2 regions of the Microbacterium sp. RG1 genome follow, and region 2 is predicted to be linked to the other one. Evidence: riboswitches for the same ligand, from Rfam matches in the RefSeq annotation. Region 2 holds a riboswitch; the other holds the start of a gene.
What was found. A riboswitch is a leader RNA that binds a small molecule or an ion and turns the genes downstream of it on or off. The one in region 2 is predicted to bind thiamine pyrophosphate.

Region 1: it holds a riboswitch for thiamine pyrophosphate, as region 2 does, so the genes downstream of both, EHF32_RS16115 (ECF transporter S component) here and thiM (hydroxyethylthiazole kinase) in region 2, are expected to answer to the same signal.

The regions. Positions count from the first base shown of each region.
Region 1 is NZ_CP034121.1:2,947,682-2,954,602, forward strand. Features, by position in the region: gene EHF32_RS14420 (D-alanyl-D-alanine carboxypeptidase family protein) at 1-1,393, opposite strand, end outside; TPP riboswitch at 1,431-1,541, shown strand; gene EHF32_RS16115 (ECF transporter S component) at 1,534-2,172, shown strand; gene EHF32_RS14425 (ABC transporter ATP-binding protein) at 2,169-3,632, shown strand; gene EHF32_RS14430 (energy-coupling factor transporter transmembrane component T family protein) at 3,629-4,414, shown strand; gene EHF32_RS14435 (SDR family NAD(P)-dependent oxidoreductase) at 4,705-5,466, shown strand; gene EHF32_RS14440 (enoyl-CoA hydratase/isomerase family protein) at 5,463-6,230, shown strand; gene EHF32_RS14445 (SDR family oxidoreductase) at 6,263-6,921, shown strand, end outside.
Region 2 is NZ_CP034121.1:556,202-563,122, forward strand. Features, by position in the region: gene EHF32_RS02565 (sensor histidine kinase) at 1-278, opposite strand, end outside; gene EHF32_RS02570 (ABC transporter permease) at 429-1,520, shown strand; partial or broken gene EHF32_RS02575 (ABC transporter ATP-binding protein) at 1,517-2,229, shown strand; TPP riboswitch at 2,273-2,364, shown strand; gene thiM (hydroxyethylthiazole kinase) at 2,356-3,165, shown strand; gene thiE (thiamine phosphate synthase) at 3,162-3,809, shown strand; gene EHF32_RS02590 (bifunctional hydroxymethylpyrimidine kinase/phosphomethylpyrimidine kinase) at 3,806-5,284, shown strand; gene EHF32_RS02595 (ABC transporter permease) at 5,295-6,590, opposite strand; gene EHF32_RS02600 (ABC transporter ATP-binding protein) at 6,587-6,921, opposite strand, start outside.

The DNA.
Region 1 (6,921 bases), 860 kb from region 2:
CGTCGGCGTCGGCCGCGGTCACGATCGGAACCGTCGCGCCCCACCTCGTCTCCACCCGTCCGACGGTCGTGCCGGCCGCGACCGAGGGCGTGAGCTGCAGTTCCTGCTCGACCTGGGCGAAGAGGGCGCGCGTCGCCGCATCCCGCGTCTCGACGTCGGGCTGGCCGAGCGTCGCGGCGTAGATGCGGACCGTGGTGTCGCCGATCGTGACGTCTTTGGCGGCGAGGAGATTGTAGGAGTCGAGCGTGCCGGTCTTGAGGCCGACGACGCCGGGATCCGCGAGCAGATTGTTCGTGTTCTCGACGAGACCCGCCCCGGGAAGCTCGACGGAGGGGGTGCGCACGATCTCGGCGATGACGGGGTCGGCGAGCGCGCGCTTGGCGACCTCCAGCAGAGCTGCAGGGGTGGCGGCGTTCTCGGCCTCGATGCCGGCGGGGCCGGCGATCGTGATGCCGGTCAGTCCGTGCGCTGCGAGCCAGTCGTTGGCCGCCCGCGCGTAGACCGCGTTGTTGGGCCAGATGGTGTCGGCGAGGCGGTCCGCATAGTTGTTCGCGGATCCCATGAGCATGCCCTGCAGCATCTGGTACTCCGTCAGCGTGCCGCCCACCGGAACGTCGAGCGCCGATTCGCCGTTGCGGCGGTACGACCAGTACTCGCGTTCGTCGGCAGCGCTGAACGCGAACTCCCGGCCCTGTTCGCCTGCTGCGAGAGGCATCTGGTCGAGCACCACCATCGCGGTCACGACCTTTGTGATGCTGGCGATCGAGCGGGCATCGGGGCTGGAGGCGATCGGGGAACCCACGCCGTCGACGACGACGGCCGCGCTGCCGGCACCCGGCCACGCTCCGACGGCCGCGGCCGACGGGGTGGCCTCGAGGGCCGACGCCTGCACGGTCGGGGCGACGGCGTACAGCGGCCACAGCAGTGTGGTGCCGCAATACGCCGCGACGACCGCGACGATCAGTGCGATCGGAACCAGGACCCCGGGACGCCACGGCGTCCGGCGGGGGGCGCGGGCGAGAAGGTCCGCGGCGACGGGGGTGAACGATGCTGCGCCCGCGGCTTCGAGTTGTGGAGTCGTCCCCGACGCCCGTGCGACCGCGGTCTCGTCGACCCAGTTCAGCGCCGTGGTCACGGGAGGCACGACGACCGGCACGGATGCCGCCGCATCCTGGGCCGGGGAGAAGGAGTGCTCCGTGGCGGCGTCCTCCGGCGTGCCGTTGAAGCTCGCGGCGGCGATCATCGCGGGAGTGGATGCGGCGTCGACCGGCGCGCGCGGCACCTCGATCTCGAGGTCGTGGGGCGGCAGAGGAGCCTCGTCGACGGACGGCTCGGCGTCTCCGCCGCGGCGCAGCGAACGCCGAGTGGGCGGGGTCGGGCCAGTCACGGTCACCCGCCTACGGTAGCGCGAGCAGCGGGTCTATACTCGGCACGTCAACCACGGGAGTCCGGTGAGCCGGGCTGAGAGGAAGCGGATCCACGCTTCGACCGTCGAACCTGATCCGGATCATGCCGGCGCAGGAAGGAGCATCAATGCATACGTCCACGTCCACATCCGCTCGTCCTTCCCTCACCTCCCGGTGGCGGTGGCGGGTCGTCGACATCGTCGTCGCCAGCGTGATCGGCGTCGCGGCCGGCGTCATCTTCTGGGTCTGGGGTCAGGCCTGGACGCCGCTGAGCACGGCGCTCGCGTTCTTGCCGGGGCTCGAGGGTCTGCTCGCCGGAGGATGGCTGTTCGCGGGTGTCCTCACCGGGCTCATCATCCGCAAGCCGGGCGCCGCGCTGTACGGCGAGATCGTCGCGGCGGTCGTCTCGATGGCACTCGGCACGCAGTGGGGCTTCACCACCTTCATCTGGGGAGTGGTGCAGGGGGTGGGAGCCGAACTCGGCTTCGCGCTGTTCGCCTACGCGAACTACCGTCTCTGGGTCGCTCTCGTTTCGGGTGCGCTCACGGGACTGGCCGTGGCGCTGCTCGACACCAACTTCTCCTCCATCGCCGCGTACGACGCGGGCCCCCGCGCGATCTACTTCGTCTCGGCGATCGTCTCGGGCATCCTCATCGCGGGGCTCGTCTCGTGGCTCATCGCCCGCGCGCTCGCTGCCACGGGAGCGCTCGACCGGTTCGCCTCCGGACGGCAGGCGCGCATCGTCGAAGCCGCCGACGCGGCGTGACTCCCGGCGCGCGGGTCATCGCCCGCGGGTGGGGGTGGCGGCACGCGGGCCGCAGACGCTGGGCCGTCGCCGACATCGATCTCACGATCGAGCCCGGCGAGCGGGTGCTGCTGCTGGGCGCGAGCGGCGCGGGCAAGTCGACGCTGCTGCGCGCCTTCGCCGGTGTGCTGGGCGGCGACGAGGACGGCGAGGCGACCGGGGAGCTGAGCGTCGACGGTGCGCACCCCGCATTCGTCCGCGGGGTCGCGGGCATGGTGCTGCAGGATCCCGACGCCCAGGTGATCCTCGCTCGCGTCGGCGACGATGTCGCGTTCGGATGCGAGAACCTCGGCGTGCCGGCCGACGAGATCTGGCCACGAGTCGGTGAAGCGCTGGATGCCGTGGGGCTGCCGGTGCCGCTCGACCACCCCACGTCCGCGCTGTCGGGCGGGCAGAAGCAGCGGCTCGCGCTGGCCGGTGCGCTGGCCATGCGCCCGAAGCTCCTGTTGCTCGACGAGCCGACGGCCAACCTCGATCCCGACGGCGCTCGTCAGGTGCGGGATGCGGTCGCCGCCGTCGCGACTCGCACCGGGGCGACGCTCGTCGTGGTCGAGCACCGCGTCGACCTGTGGGCCGATCTCGTCGAGCGCGTCGTCGTGCTCGCGCCCGACGGCGGGGTGCTGGCGGACGGCTCGCCCGCCGACGTCTTCGCCACGGCGGCCGATGCCCTGACGCAGGCGGGCGTGTGGGTGCCGGGAGTCCCCGTGCGGATCACGCCGCGCCCGCGCGCCGGAGAATCCCCCCCGCTCGTGGTCGGCGCCGGTCTCGCGGTCGGGCGCCGTCGGATCGGCCGCCGCGAGGCGCTCGCCGCCGCATCCGGGATCGACGTGCAGCTGAACGCGGGGCGGGCGCTTGCGATCACGGGAGCCAACGGCGCCGGCAAGTCCACGCTCGCGCTCACCCTCGCCGGGCTGCTGCCGCCGATCGCAGGCGAGGTGCGGGCGGCGGATGCGTTGGCCGCCGGCGTCGGATCCGATCCGTCTCGGTGGCGCGCAGCCCAGCTGCTCACGCGCATCGGCACCGTCTTCCAGGAGCCGGAGCACCAGCTGCTCACCGCTCGCGTGCGCGACGAGCTCGCCGTCGGTCCTCGTGCGCTGGGGCTCTCGGAGGCGGAGGTGGCCGCGCGCGTCGATCCGCTGCTCGAGCGCCTGCGTCTGGGGCGTCTCGCCGAGGTGAACCCCTTCACTCTCTCGGGCGGAGAGAAGCGCCGGTTGACCGTCGCCGCGGTCCTTGCGACTGCGCCGCGGGTCATCCTGCTCGACGAGCCGACCTACGGGCAGGACGCGCGCACCTGGCGAGAGCTCGCGGATCTGATCGACGAGCTTCGCGCCGACGGCACCGCGATCGGCGTCGTCTCGCACGATCCCGCCCTCGTCGCGGCGCTCGCCGACGACGAGCTGCGGCTGGGTCGGGCCTCATGAGCCTGTTCGCGATCGACGCCTCGGCGAGCCCTCTGGGGCGGATCAACCCGGTCACCAAGCTCATCGCGACTCTCGTGGTCTCGGTCACGCTCCTGCTCTCGATCGACCCGGTCTCGGCGGCCGTGACGCTCGCGGCCACTCTCGTGCTGCTGGCGTTCTCGCGGCTGCGGGCGCGCGAGCTGTGGCTGCGCGTGTGGCCGATCGGAGTCGCAGCCCTCATCGGCGGCGCGGCGACGGTGCTGTACGGCCGGCCCTCCGGCGCGGTGTTCTTCGAGTGGGGGCTCGTGCGCGTCAGCGAGGGATCGCTCTCGCTCGCCGCCGCCATCGTGCTGCGTGTGCTGGCGATCGCACTGCCGTCGGTCGTCCTGTTCATCACGACCGACCCGACAGACCTCGCCGACGGTCTCGCCCAGCTGCTGCGCCTGCCCGCCCGCTTCGTGCTCGGTGCGCTCGCGGGCCTGCGTCTGGTGGGACTGCTGGTCGACGACTGGCGTGAGCTCGCCCTGGCGCGCCGCGCACGCGGGGTGGCCGACCGCGGCCGCATCCGTCGATTCCTCGGTCAGGCGTTCGCCCTGTTCGTGCTGTCCATCCGTCGCGGCACGAAGCTCGCGACGGCGATGGAGGCCCGCGGCTTCGGATCCGACGCCCCGCGCACCTGGGCCCGGCCCTCGCGGCTCGGCTGGCGCGATGCCGTGCTGCTCGCCCTCGCGGCGGTGATCGCCGCCGCATCCGTGACCGCCGCGGTGCTCGCCGGCACCTGGACCCTCGTCTTCGCCCTCTGACGCGTCCAGGGCACCGCCCGCTGTTCGCCTCGCACCGCCCGCTGTTCCCCTGTCTGAAATCGAGCCGTAGGCGTCGATTTCAGACAGGGGAACAAGAAGCCCGCGTGCTCGCCTGTCACAGATCGAGCGCAGCGCGTCGATCTGTGACAGGCGAGCGGGGTGGGTCGCGACCAACGGGGGGCAGGCGAGCGGGGGCAGGGGGACGCGGGGTGGGTCGCGAGGGGGAGCGTGACGGTGGGACCCGGTGCCGCGTAGGGTGGAACCCGATACCGACGTACGAAGGAGAACGTATGGATGTCGCGGGTGCATCCGCGCTGGTCACGGGCGGCGCGAGCGGACTCGGCTGGGCCACGGCGCAGCGACTCGCCGCCGACGGGGCGCACGTCGTCCTCGTCGACCTGGCGTCCTCGGCGGGCGCGGAACGCGCGGCCGAGCTGGGCGGCACGTTCGCCGCGGCCGACGTCACCAGCCCCGAGCAGATCGCGGATGCGGTCGCCGCCGCATCCGCCGCCGCGCCGTTGCGCGTGGTCGTCAACTGCGCCGGCATCGCCCCGCCGGCCAAGGTGCTGGATCGTGAGGGCGCCCCGACGCCTCTCGCCGACTTCGAGAAGCTCGTGCGCGTGAACCTCGTCGGCACCTATAACGTCATCGCCCAGTCGTCTGCCGCCATCGCCCGCACCGAACCGACGGCGGGCGGCGACCGGGGCGTCATCGTGAACACGGCGTCGGTCGCCGCGTTCGACGGCCAGATCGGGCAGCCCGCATACTCCGCGTCCAAGGGCGGGGTGCATGCGATGACCCTCCCGATCGCGCGTGAGCTCGCGCGCCACGCGATCCGCGTCGTCACGATCGCGCCGGGCATCATGGAGACGCCGATGCTCGCGGGTCTGCCGCAGCCGGCGCAGGACTCGCTCGGCCAACAGGTGCCGTACCCGGCCCGCCTCGGGCACCCGGACGAATACGCCGGCCTCGTGGCCGAGATCGTGCGCAACGGGTACCTCAACGGCGAGACGATCCGTCTCGACGGCGCGATTCGGATGGCTCCGCGATGAGCGCCGACTCGATCCTGGTCGAGGTCGCCGACGGCCTCGCCCGCGTGACGCTGAATCGTCCCGATCGACTGAACGCGATGGACTTCGCGATGGGCGAGCGCTGGCGGGATGCGGCCCGGCAGGTCACCTCGGACTCCGCGGTCGGCGCCGTGCTGCTGGATGCGGCGGGTCCGGCCTTCTGCGCCGGAGGCGACGTGATCTCCATGACCTCCGGCGCCGACGGCAGCGATGTCACGGCCGCCGCGCACGTGATCCACGAGGGCATCCGCGCATTCACCGAGTCCCACGTGCCCATCGTCGCCGCCGTGCAGGGAGCGGTCGCCGGGGGCGGGTTGGGCCTCATGCTCACGGCGGACTACATCGTCGCCGCCGAGGGGGCGAAGTTCGTCAGCCGCTACGCCAACATCGGCCTCACACCGGACCTCGGCGTCTCGACCCTCCTGGCCGCCGCCATCGGCCCGCGCCGGGCGCTCCAGCTGCTGCTGCAGGACCGCACGCTGGCGGCGCCCGAGGCGCTCGAATGGGGACTCGTCGCCGAGGTGGTCGCCGATCCCGCATCCCGCGCTCTCGAGATCGCGCGGTTCTGGCTCGAGGGCGCGACGGGTGCGTTCGGTCAGGCGAAGCGACTCGTCCGCTCGGGCGCCGACCGCTCGTTCGCCGAGAACCTCGACGACGAGGCGCGCACGATCGGCGCCGCCTTCGACACCCCCGACGCGAAGGCCCGCATCCAGGCCTTCGCCGCCGCATCCGCCCGCCGCGGGTGAACCCGACGCTCCCGACGCACCAAGGAGATCCCATGACCGAGCAGAAGCCGCTCGCCGGCAAGACCATCCTCATGTCCGGCGGCAGTCGCGGCATCGGCCTCGCGATCGCGCTGCGCGCGGCGCGCGACGGCGCGAACATCGCCCTGCTGGCCAAGACCGACACCCCGCATCCGAAGCTCGAGGGCACGGTGCACACCGCCGCGGCGGCGATCGAGGAGGCCGGCGGGCACGCGTTGCCGCTGGTGGGCGACGTTCGCAACGAGGACGACATCACACAGGCCGTGCTGACCGCCCACGGCGAGTTCGGCGGCATCGACGTCGTCGTCAACAACGCCTCGGTCATCGACCTGTCGGGCTCTCTCGAGCTCGCGACGAAGAAGTACGACCTCATGCAGGACGTCAACGTGCGGGGCACCTTCCTGCTCTCCCGCGCCGCGGTGCCGATGCTGAAGGATGCGGCGAACCCGCACATCCTGTCGCTGTCGCCGCCGCTGAACCTGTCGCCGAGGTGGCTGGGTGCCCACACGGGGTACACGCTCGCGAAGTACGGGATGACGATGGCGACCCTCGGCATGGCGGCCGAGTTCGCGGACTCGGGGATCGCCGCCAACACGCTCTGGCCCCGGACGACGATCGCGACCGCCGCCGTGCAGTTCTCCCTGGGCGGCGAGCGGATGATGGCCGTCAGCCG
Region 2 (6,921 bases):
CTCAACCACGTCAGCACCGCCCACAACAGGGTGAGGGCGGCGACCCAGCCGACGGCGTAGCCGCGACGGGAGACGTGCGGATCACGCCGCATCCGTCCTGCCCATGCGCCCGAGAGATACACAGTCACGAAGGCCACAGCGGCGACCGATGTCCACGTCCCCGTCTCCGCGGAGATGAGGAACGCGCGGACGACCGCGAAGCCCGCGAGCCCGATCATGAGGGCATGCAAGCCCACACGAAGGCCCGTGAACACGGGTGTGAGCGTCGAAGGCGACATGACGGTCTCAGCCTAGGTGCGGGGCACGGCACGGCCATCAACCGAAAGTTCGATCCTGAATCCCACGATTCGGGCGATGCCGGCCAGCCCTTCCGACAACGAGTGTGGAGTCGAGCTCGGGCAGAGTGCACGAGCGGGAAAGGTACCAGCGTGTTCGTCGCCTGGAGAGAGCTGCGGTTCGCCCGTGGTCGATTTCTGCTGATCGGGGCGGTCGTCGCCCTGATCACGTTGCTCGTCGGCTTCCTCGCCGGGCTCACCGGAGGCCTGGCCGCTCAGAACGTCTCCGCCGTACTCGAGTTGCCGGGCGACAGGCTCGTGCTGCAAAAGCCCCACAACAGCGATCCCAGCTACGCGACCTCCTCTCTCGACGAGGAGACCGTCACGGCATGGCGCGAGGCCGGCGGCATCGAGTCGGTGACTCCGATCGGGATCGTTCAGTCACGGGCCTCAGTCGTCGGTGCCGCCGACCCGACGGGCGTCGCGCTCTTCGGGCTGCCCCAGAAGACGTCGGATGACGCCTCCAACCCCCTGTTCGAGATCGTTCCCGTTCGCGACGACGAGGTGGGGCTCTCTTCGGGAGCCGCCTCAGCACTCGGCGTCGCGGCGGGCGATGCCATCTCGATCACCGGCCAAGAGTTCACCGTCGCCGTCATCGGCGGCGACCTCTGGTACAGCCACACACCGGTCATCGCTCTGACCTCGGATGCGTGGAGCACAGCGAGCAGGCGCGTCGGCGGCGACGGCACCGCGACGGTGCTCGCCGTCACCGGAAACGCCGACTGGCAGGCGATCGGCGCCGAGACGGGTACCGTCGCCGAGACGCCCCTGGCGAGCCTCACGGCACTTGAGGCCTTCCGCTCGGAGATCGGTTCGCTCGGGTTGATGATCGCGATGCTGTTCGGGATCTCCGCACTCGTCGTGGGCGCGTTCTTCACGGTCTGGACAATGCAACGTGCTGGCGATATCGCCGTGCTCAAAGCCCTCGGCGCGACGACCGGCTCGCTCGTGAGGGATGCCCTCGGCCAAGCCTCGATCGTCCTCCTCTCCGGGATCGGTGTCGGTCTTGCCGCGGTCGTGGCCCTGGGCACGCTCGCGGGGCGCGCACTGCCCTTCGTGATCAGTCCGCTCACCACTCTCGCCCCAGCCGCCGTGATGGCGGTGCTGGGACTCGCAGGGGCCGCGTTCGCGCTGCGGTCCGTTACCAAAGCCGACCCTCTCACCGCCCTCGGGAGCAACCGATGATCGAACTGCAGAACATCACCCTCACTTTCCCCGACGGGGACAACCGCATCACCGCCGTGGACGACGTCACCCTTCACGGCGAGAACGGCTCTGTCACCGGCATCACCGGCCCCTCGGGGTCGGGCAAGTCGAGCATCCTCGCAGTCGCGGCGACTCTGATCCGCCCCGATCGCGGCGGCGTGCTCATCGGAGCCGGCGAGGCGGCCATCGACGCCGCTCAGCTCTCCAGGAAGGACGCCACGCAGCTGCGACGAGAGCGCATCGGCATCGTTTTCCAACAGTCCAACCTGCTTCCGGCGCTCACGGCTCGCGAGCAGTTGCAGGTCATGGCACGGCTCGGCGGCGCCGGTCGGAGCAGGCGAGCGAAGGTGGATGCCCGCGTCGACGAGCTCCTCGCAGCCGTCGGTCTCCTCGAGCACGCCGACAAACGCGCGCACCAGCTCTCGGGGGACAGCGGCAGCGCGTGGCGATCGCCCGCGGGCTCGTGCACGAGCCGGAAGTCCTGCTCGTCGATGAGCCGACCAGTGCGCTGGATCAGGAGCGCGGGGCGGAAATCATGCAGCTGATCGCGGACCTCACGCACGAACGCGACATCGCCACCCTCCTCGTCACCCATGACCTCGTACACCGCGAGGCGCTGGATGAGCTCGTGACCGTCGTCGACGGCCGGATCGAGGGTCGGAGGACGAGCCTCGCCGATGCGGTGTGATCGACGCGCTCGCCGCCCGAGTCGTCCGCTAACCTGAACCCACACATACGACACGGGGTGCCCTGCGGGGCTGAGATCACACCCGTCGAACCTGATCTCGTCAGTACGAGCGGAGGGATGTCGCACATGACGCGCGCGCCAGAGAACCTGATCGAATCCACCATCCGGACCTGGGATGCGGTGCGGGAGCACGGCCCGCTCGTGCAGTGCCTGACCAACGCGGTGGTCACGGGCTTCACCGCCAACGTCCTCCTCGCCCTCGGGGCGGCTCCGGCGATGGTCGACATCCCGCAGGAGGCGGGGCCGTTCGCCCGCATCGCCTCGGGCGTCCTGGTGAATCTCGGCACACCCGGCGCCGAGCAGCGGGAGGCGATGCGCGAGGCAGTGGCGGCCGCCCAGGATGCGGGTACTCCCTGGGTGCTCGACCCCGTGGCGATCGGTGTGCTGCCGGTGCGCACCGCGCTGGCCGCTGAGCTCGTCGCGACGGCGCCGAGCGTCGTACGCGGCAACGCGTCCGAGATCATCGCCCTCGACGGCTCGGGCATCGGAGGCCGCGGAGTCGACGCGACGGACGGCGTCGAGGATGCGGTCGCCGCAGCCCGGCGCATCGCCCAGACGACCGGCGCGATCATCGCCGTCTCCGGCGCGGTGGACGTGGTCACGGACGGCGCCCGCGAGGTGCGGCTCGGCAACGGCGACGCGTTGCTGACACGCGTGACCGGTGGCGGATGCGCTCTCGGCGCCGTCATGGCGGCGTTCGCGGGCGTCGAGGAGGATCGCTTCGCGGCGGTGATCGCCGCGGTCACCGTCTACAACGTGGCCGCCGAGCTCGCCGCGGAGCGTGCCACCGGCCCGGGTGGCTTCGCCGTCGCGTTCCTCGACGCGCTCGCCGGCCTCGACGCCGACACGCTTCGCATCCGCGCGGTGATCTCGTGAACGCGGACCTCTCGCTGTACCTCGTGACGGATGCGGGCATCGCCGCGGCGGCGGGCCACGACATCGTCGACGTGGTGCGCCAGGCGGCGGCGAACGGCGTCACGGCGGTGCAACTGCGCGAGAAGGACGCCTCCGCACGTCGCTTCCTCGACACGGTGACGAGGGTGTCGGTCGTGCTGCCCGACGGCGTCGCGCTGCTCGTCAACGACCGCGTGGACGTCTTCCTCGCCGCTCGCCACGCGGGCGCGCGCGTGTCGGGAGTGCATGTGGGACAGAGCGATCTTCCGCCGGACGCCGTGCGCGCACTGGTGGGCGATGACGCGATCGTCGGCCTCAGCGCCGCCACGCCGGAGCAGCTGGCTTCCGCATCCGACAGCGGTGTCGTGGACTACGTCGGCATCGGTGCGCTTCACGCGACCGCTACGAAGCGCGATGCGCCGCCACCGTTGGGCCACGAGTCGTTTGCGCGACTGGTCGCGGCGAGCGCGCTGCCCGCCGTGGCGATCGGCGGTGTCACCGCCACCGACCTGGGCCCGCTGCGGCGAGCGGGTGCGGCGGGCGCGGCCGTGGTGTCGGCGATCTGCGGTGCGAGCGACCCCGCAGAAGCGGTCCGTATGCTGCGCGCGGCATGGGATGCGGCATGAGTGCCGTGCGCGCCGTTGTGCGGGTGCTGAGCATCGCGGGAACCGACCCGACGGGAGGCGCGGGTATCCAGGCGGACCTCAAGAGCATCGCCGCGAACGGCGGTTACGGCATGGCCGTCGTCACCGCCCTCGTCGCGCAGAACACGCACGGCGTGCGTTCGGTGCACGTGCCGCCCATCGCGTTCCTCGCCGAGCAGCTCGACGCCGTCTCCGACGATGTGCGGATCGATGCGGTGAAGATCGGCATGCTCGCCACCGTCGAGGTGATCGAGACGGTCGCGGCCTGGCTCGGCCGCATCCGCCCGCCGGTCGTCGTACTGGACCCGGTGATGGTCGCGACGAGCGGCGATCGTCTGCTGGACGCGGATGCCGAGGACGCCCTCCGGCGGCTGCTGCCGCACGTCGACCTCGTGACCCCGAACATCCCCGAACTCGCGATCCTCGCGGGCGCACCCGAGGCCTCGGCGTGGACCGACGTGCTCGCGCAGGCGAGCGTCGTGGCTCGTGCGCACGGCGTGCGCGTGCTCGCCAAGGGCGGTCACCTGTCGGGGGAGCGGCTGCCGGATGCGCTCGTGGAGATCATCGACGGTCGCGTCTCCGTCACCGAGTTCGCCGGTACCCGCATCCGCACCCGGAACACGCACGGCACGGGCTGCTCGCTCTCATCGGCGGTGGCGACCCGCGCGGCGGCCACCGGCGAGTGGGCGCAGGCGACGGCGGAGTCGAAGAGGTGGCTCGCCGAGAGCATCCGTCACGGCGCTGAGCTCGAGGTCGGCTCGGGCAACGGTCCGATCAGCCACTTCGCCGGGCTCTGGGAACGCGGCGGTCTCGACACCCGGCCGACCGCGCGCGAGGTCGAGACCGGGTGGTGGGAGGACATCGCCGGCATCCGTGCCGAGATCGACGACCTGCCGTTCGTGCGGGGGTTGGGCGACGGCACGCTGGAGAGGGACGCGTTCCTCGGCTATCTCGCCCAGGATGCGCTGTACCTGCGCGACTATGCTCGCGTCCTCGCCGATGCCGCGCGCCGTGCGCCGGACTCCGCCGAGCGCGCGTTCTGGGCAGGAAGCGCGCAGAATGCGATCGTCGGCGAGCTGCAGTTGCACGATCACTGGCTCGCGGGCGAATCCGGTGTCGGGGCGCGTCCGGATGCGGTCACGACGGCCTACCTCGACCACCTGCTGGCGACCTCCGCCCGCGGCGACTACCGCGTGCTGATCGCGGCGCTGCTGCCCTGCTACTGGATCTACCAGGACGTGGGGGAGCGACTGCAGGCGCATTCGCATCACGGGCACGCGTATCGCTCCTGGCTGGAGACCTATGCCGACCCGGTCTTCGCTCAGTCCACCCGCCGCGCGATCGACATCGTCGCCCGGTCGGCGGCGACGGCGGATGCGGCGACCCGAGCCGCGATGCACGACGCGTTCCTGGTGTCGTCACGTCACGAACTCGCCTTCTTCGCCGCGTCGCGGTGACGCGCCGCAGCTACTCGTACCTCAGGGATGTCACCGGGTCTGCTCGTGCGGCTCGCGCCGCCGGCAGGGTGCCCGCCAGGAAGGCGATGACCATCACGACGAGGATGATCGTGACGATTGAGAGCGGATCGAACGCGATGAGCTGGAGCCCGGCCAGATCGGCGAAGAGTCCCCTGGACAGAGCGCCGCTGATCGCCGTGCCCGCGACCATGCCGATGCCTGCGCCGATGGCGCTGCCGAGGAACCCGATGAATGCCGCCTCGATGCTGAACAGGGTGAAGACGCGTCCGGAGCCCATGCCCATCGCCTTCATCAGTCCGATCTCTCGCGTACGTTCCTGAACGGACATCAGCAGGGTGTTGACGATCCCGAAGCTCGCGGCGAGCAGGGCGATGACCGCGAAGGCGTTCAGCACGAGCACAATGGCGTCGATCACGGTCTTGAAGGTTCCGAGCTGGTCCGCGACGGTCGTGCCTGTGTACCCCGCATCGGAGAGCGCCTGCTTCAGATCGTCGATCTGCTCCGATGAGGCGTTCGCGGCGAATCGCACGCTGGCGCTGGCATAGCGGTCCTGCTGATCGATGGGCACGCCGGTGTTCTGCAGCGTGAACAGCTCGTCCGACAGGGCTGCGTTCGGCGTGATGCTCGATCCGGTACCGACGAGCGTCTCCTCGGTCACGCCCGTGATCGTCGCCTCCACCGTGTACTGCGTGCGTGCGGAGTCGGCGACGGCGACGGTGACCGACTCGCCGATCGCATCGGCCGCATCCGAGAACCCGAGGGCATCCACCAGCGAGTCCGGCACCGTCACCTGGTAGTCGGTTGCGGCATCGTCGGGAGCACTGCCGTCAGCGAGCTGCAGGGCCTGCCCGGGGACGAGAGACCCCACGCTGACGACCCATTTCTTGCCGTCGGCGTGCTGGAGGTACTCCGCGTCGATCGACTTGTTCGCCGACACGTCCTCGACCCCGCTGATCGCGCGAAGCACGGTGATGTCTTCATCCGTCAGCGCGGTGACCGTCGCGCCGGGCCCTGCGGTGCTCGCGGAGATCGCGTCAGGATCGTACTCGGTCGGGCCCGACGACAACCCGCTCCCGCTCGCGGAGCTCTTCGTGACGCTCATCACATCGCTCGCGCCGATGGATGCAACGGTGTCGTCGATGTAGCGGTTGATGCCGGTGCCGAGTCCGCTCGTGACGGTGAGAGTGAAGGCGCCGACGAAGATCGCGAGGATCGTCAACACGGTGCGCGTCTTGGAGCGGAACGTGTTCGAGATGGCCGAGGTGATCAGGTCCGGGGTTCTCATGCGGGAACCTCCTCGGCCACGATGAGCCCGTCCTTGATGTGGATGCGGCGGTCGCACCGGGCGGCGAGCTCCTCGTCATGGGTGACCACGATCACGGTGATGCCGTGCTCCCGGTTGAGAGCGAACAGGATGTCTTCGACGACGGAGCCGGTCGTCGAGTCGAGGTTGCCGGTCGGCTCGTCGGCGAAGATCACTCGGGGGTTGTTCACCAGCGCGCGCGCGATGACGACGCGCTGCTTCTGACCGCCGGACAGGTTCGTCGCCTTGTTCTTCGCCTTGTCGGCCAGATCCAGCTGAGCAAGCGCCGCCATGCCGCGGCGCTTGCGCTCCG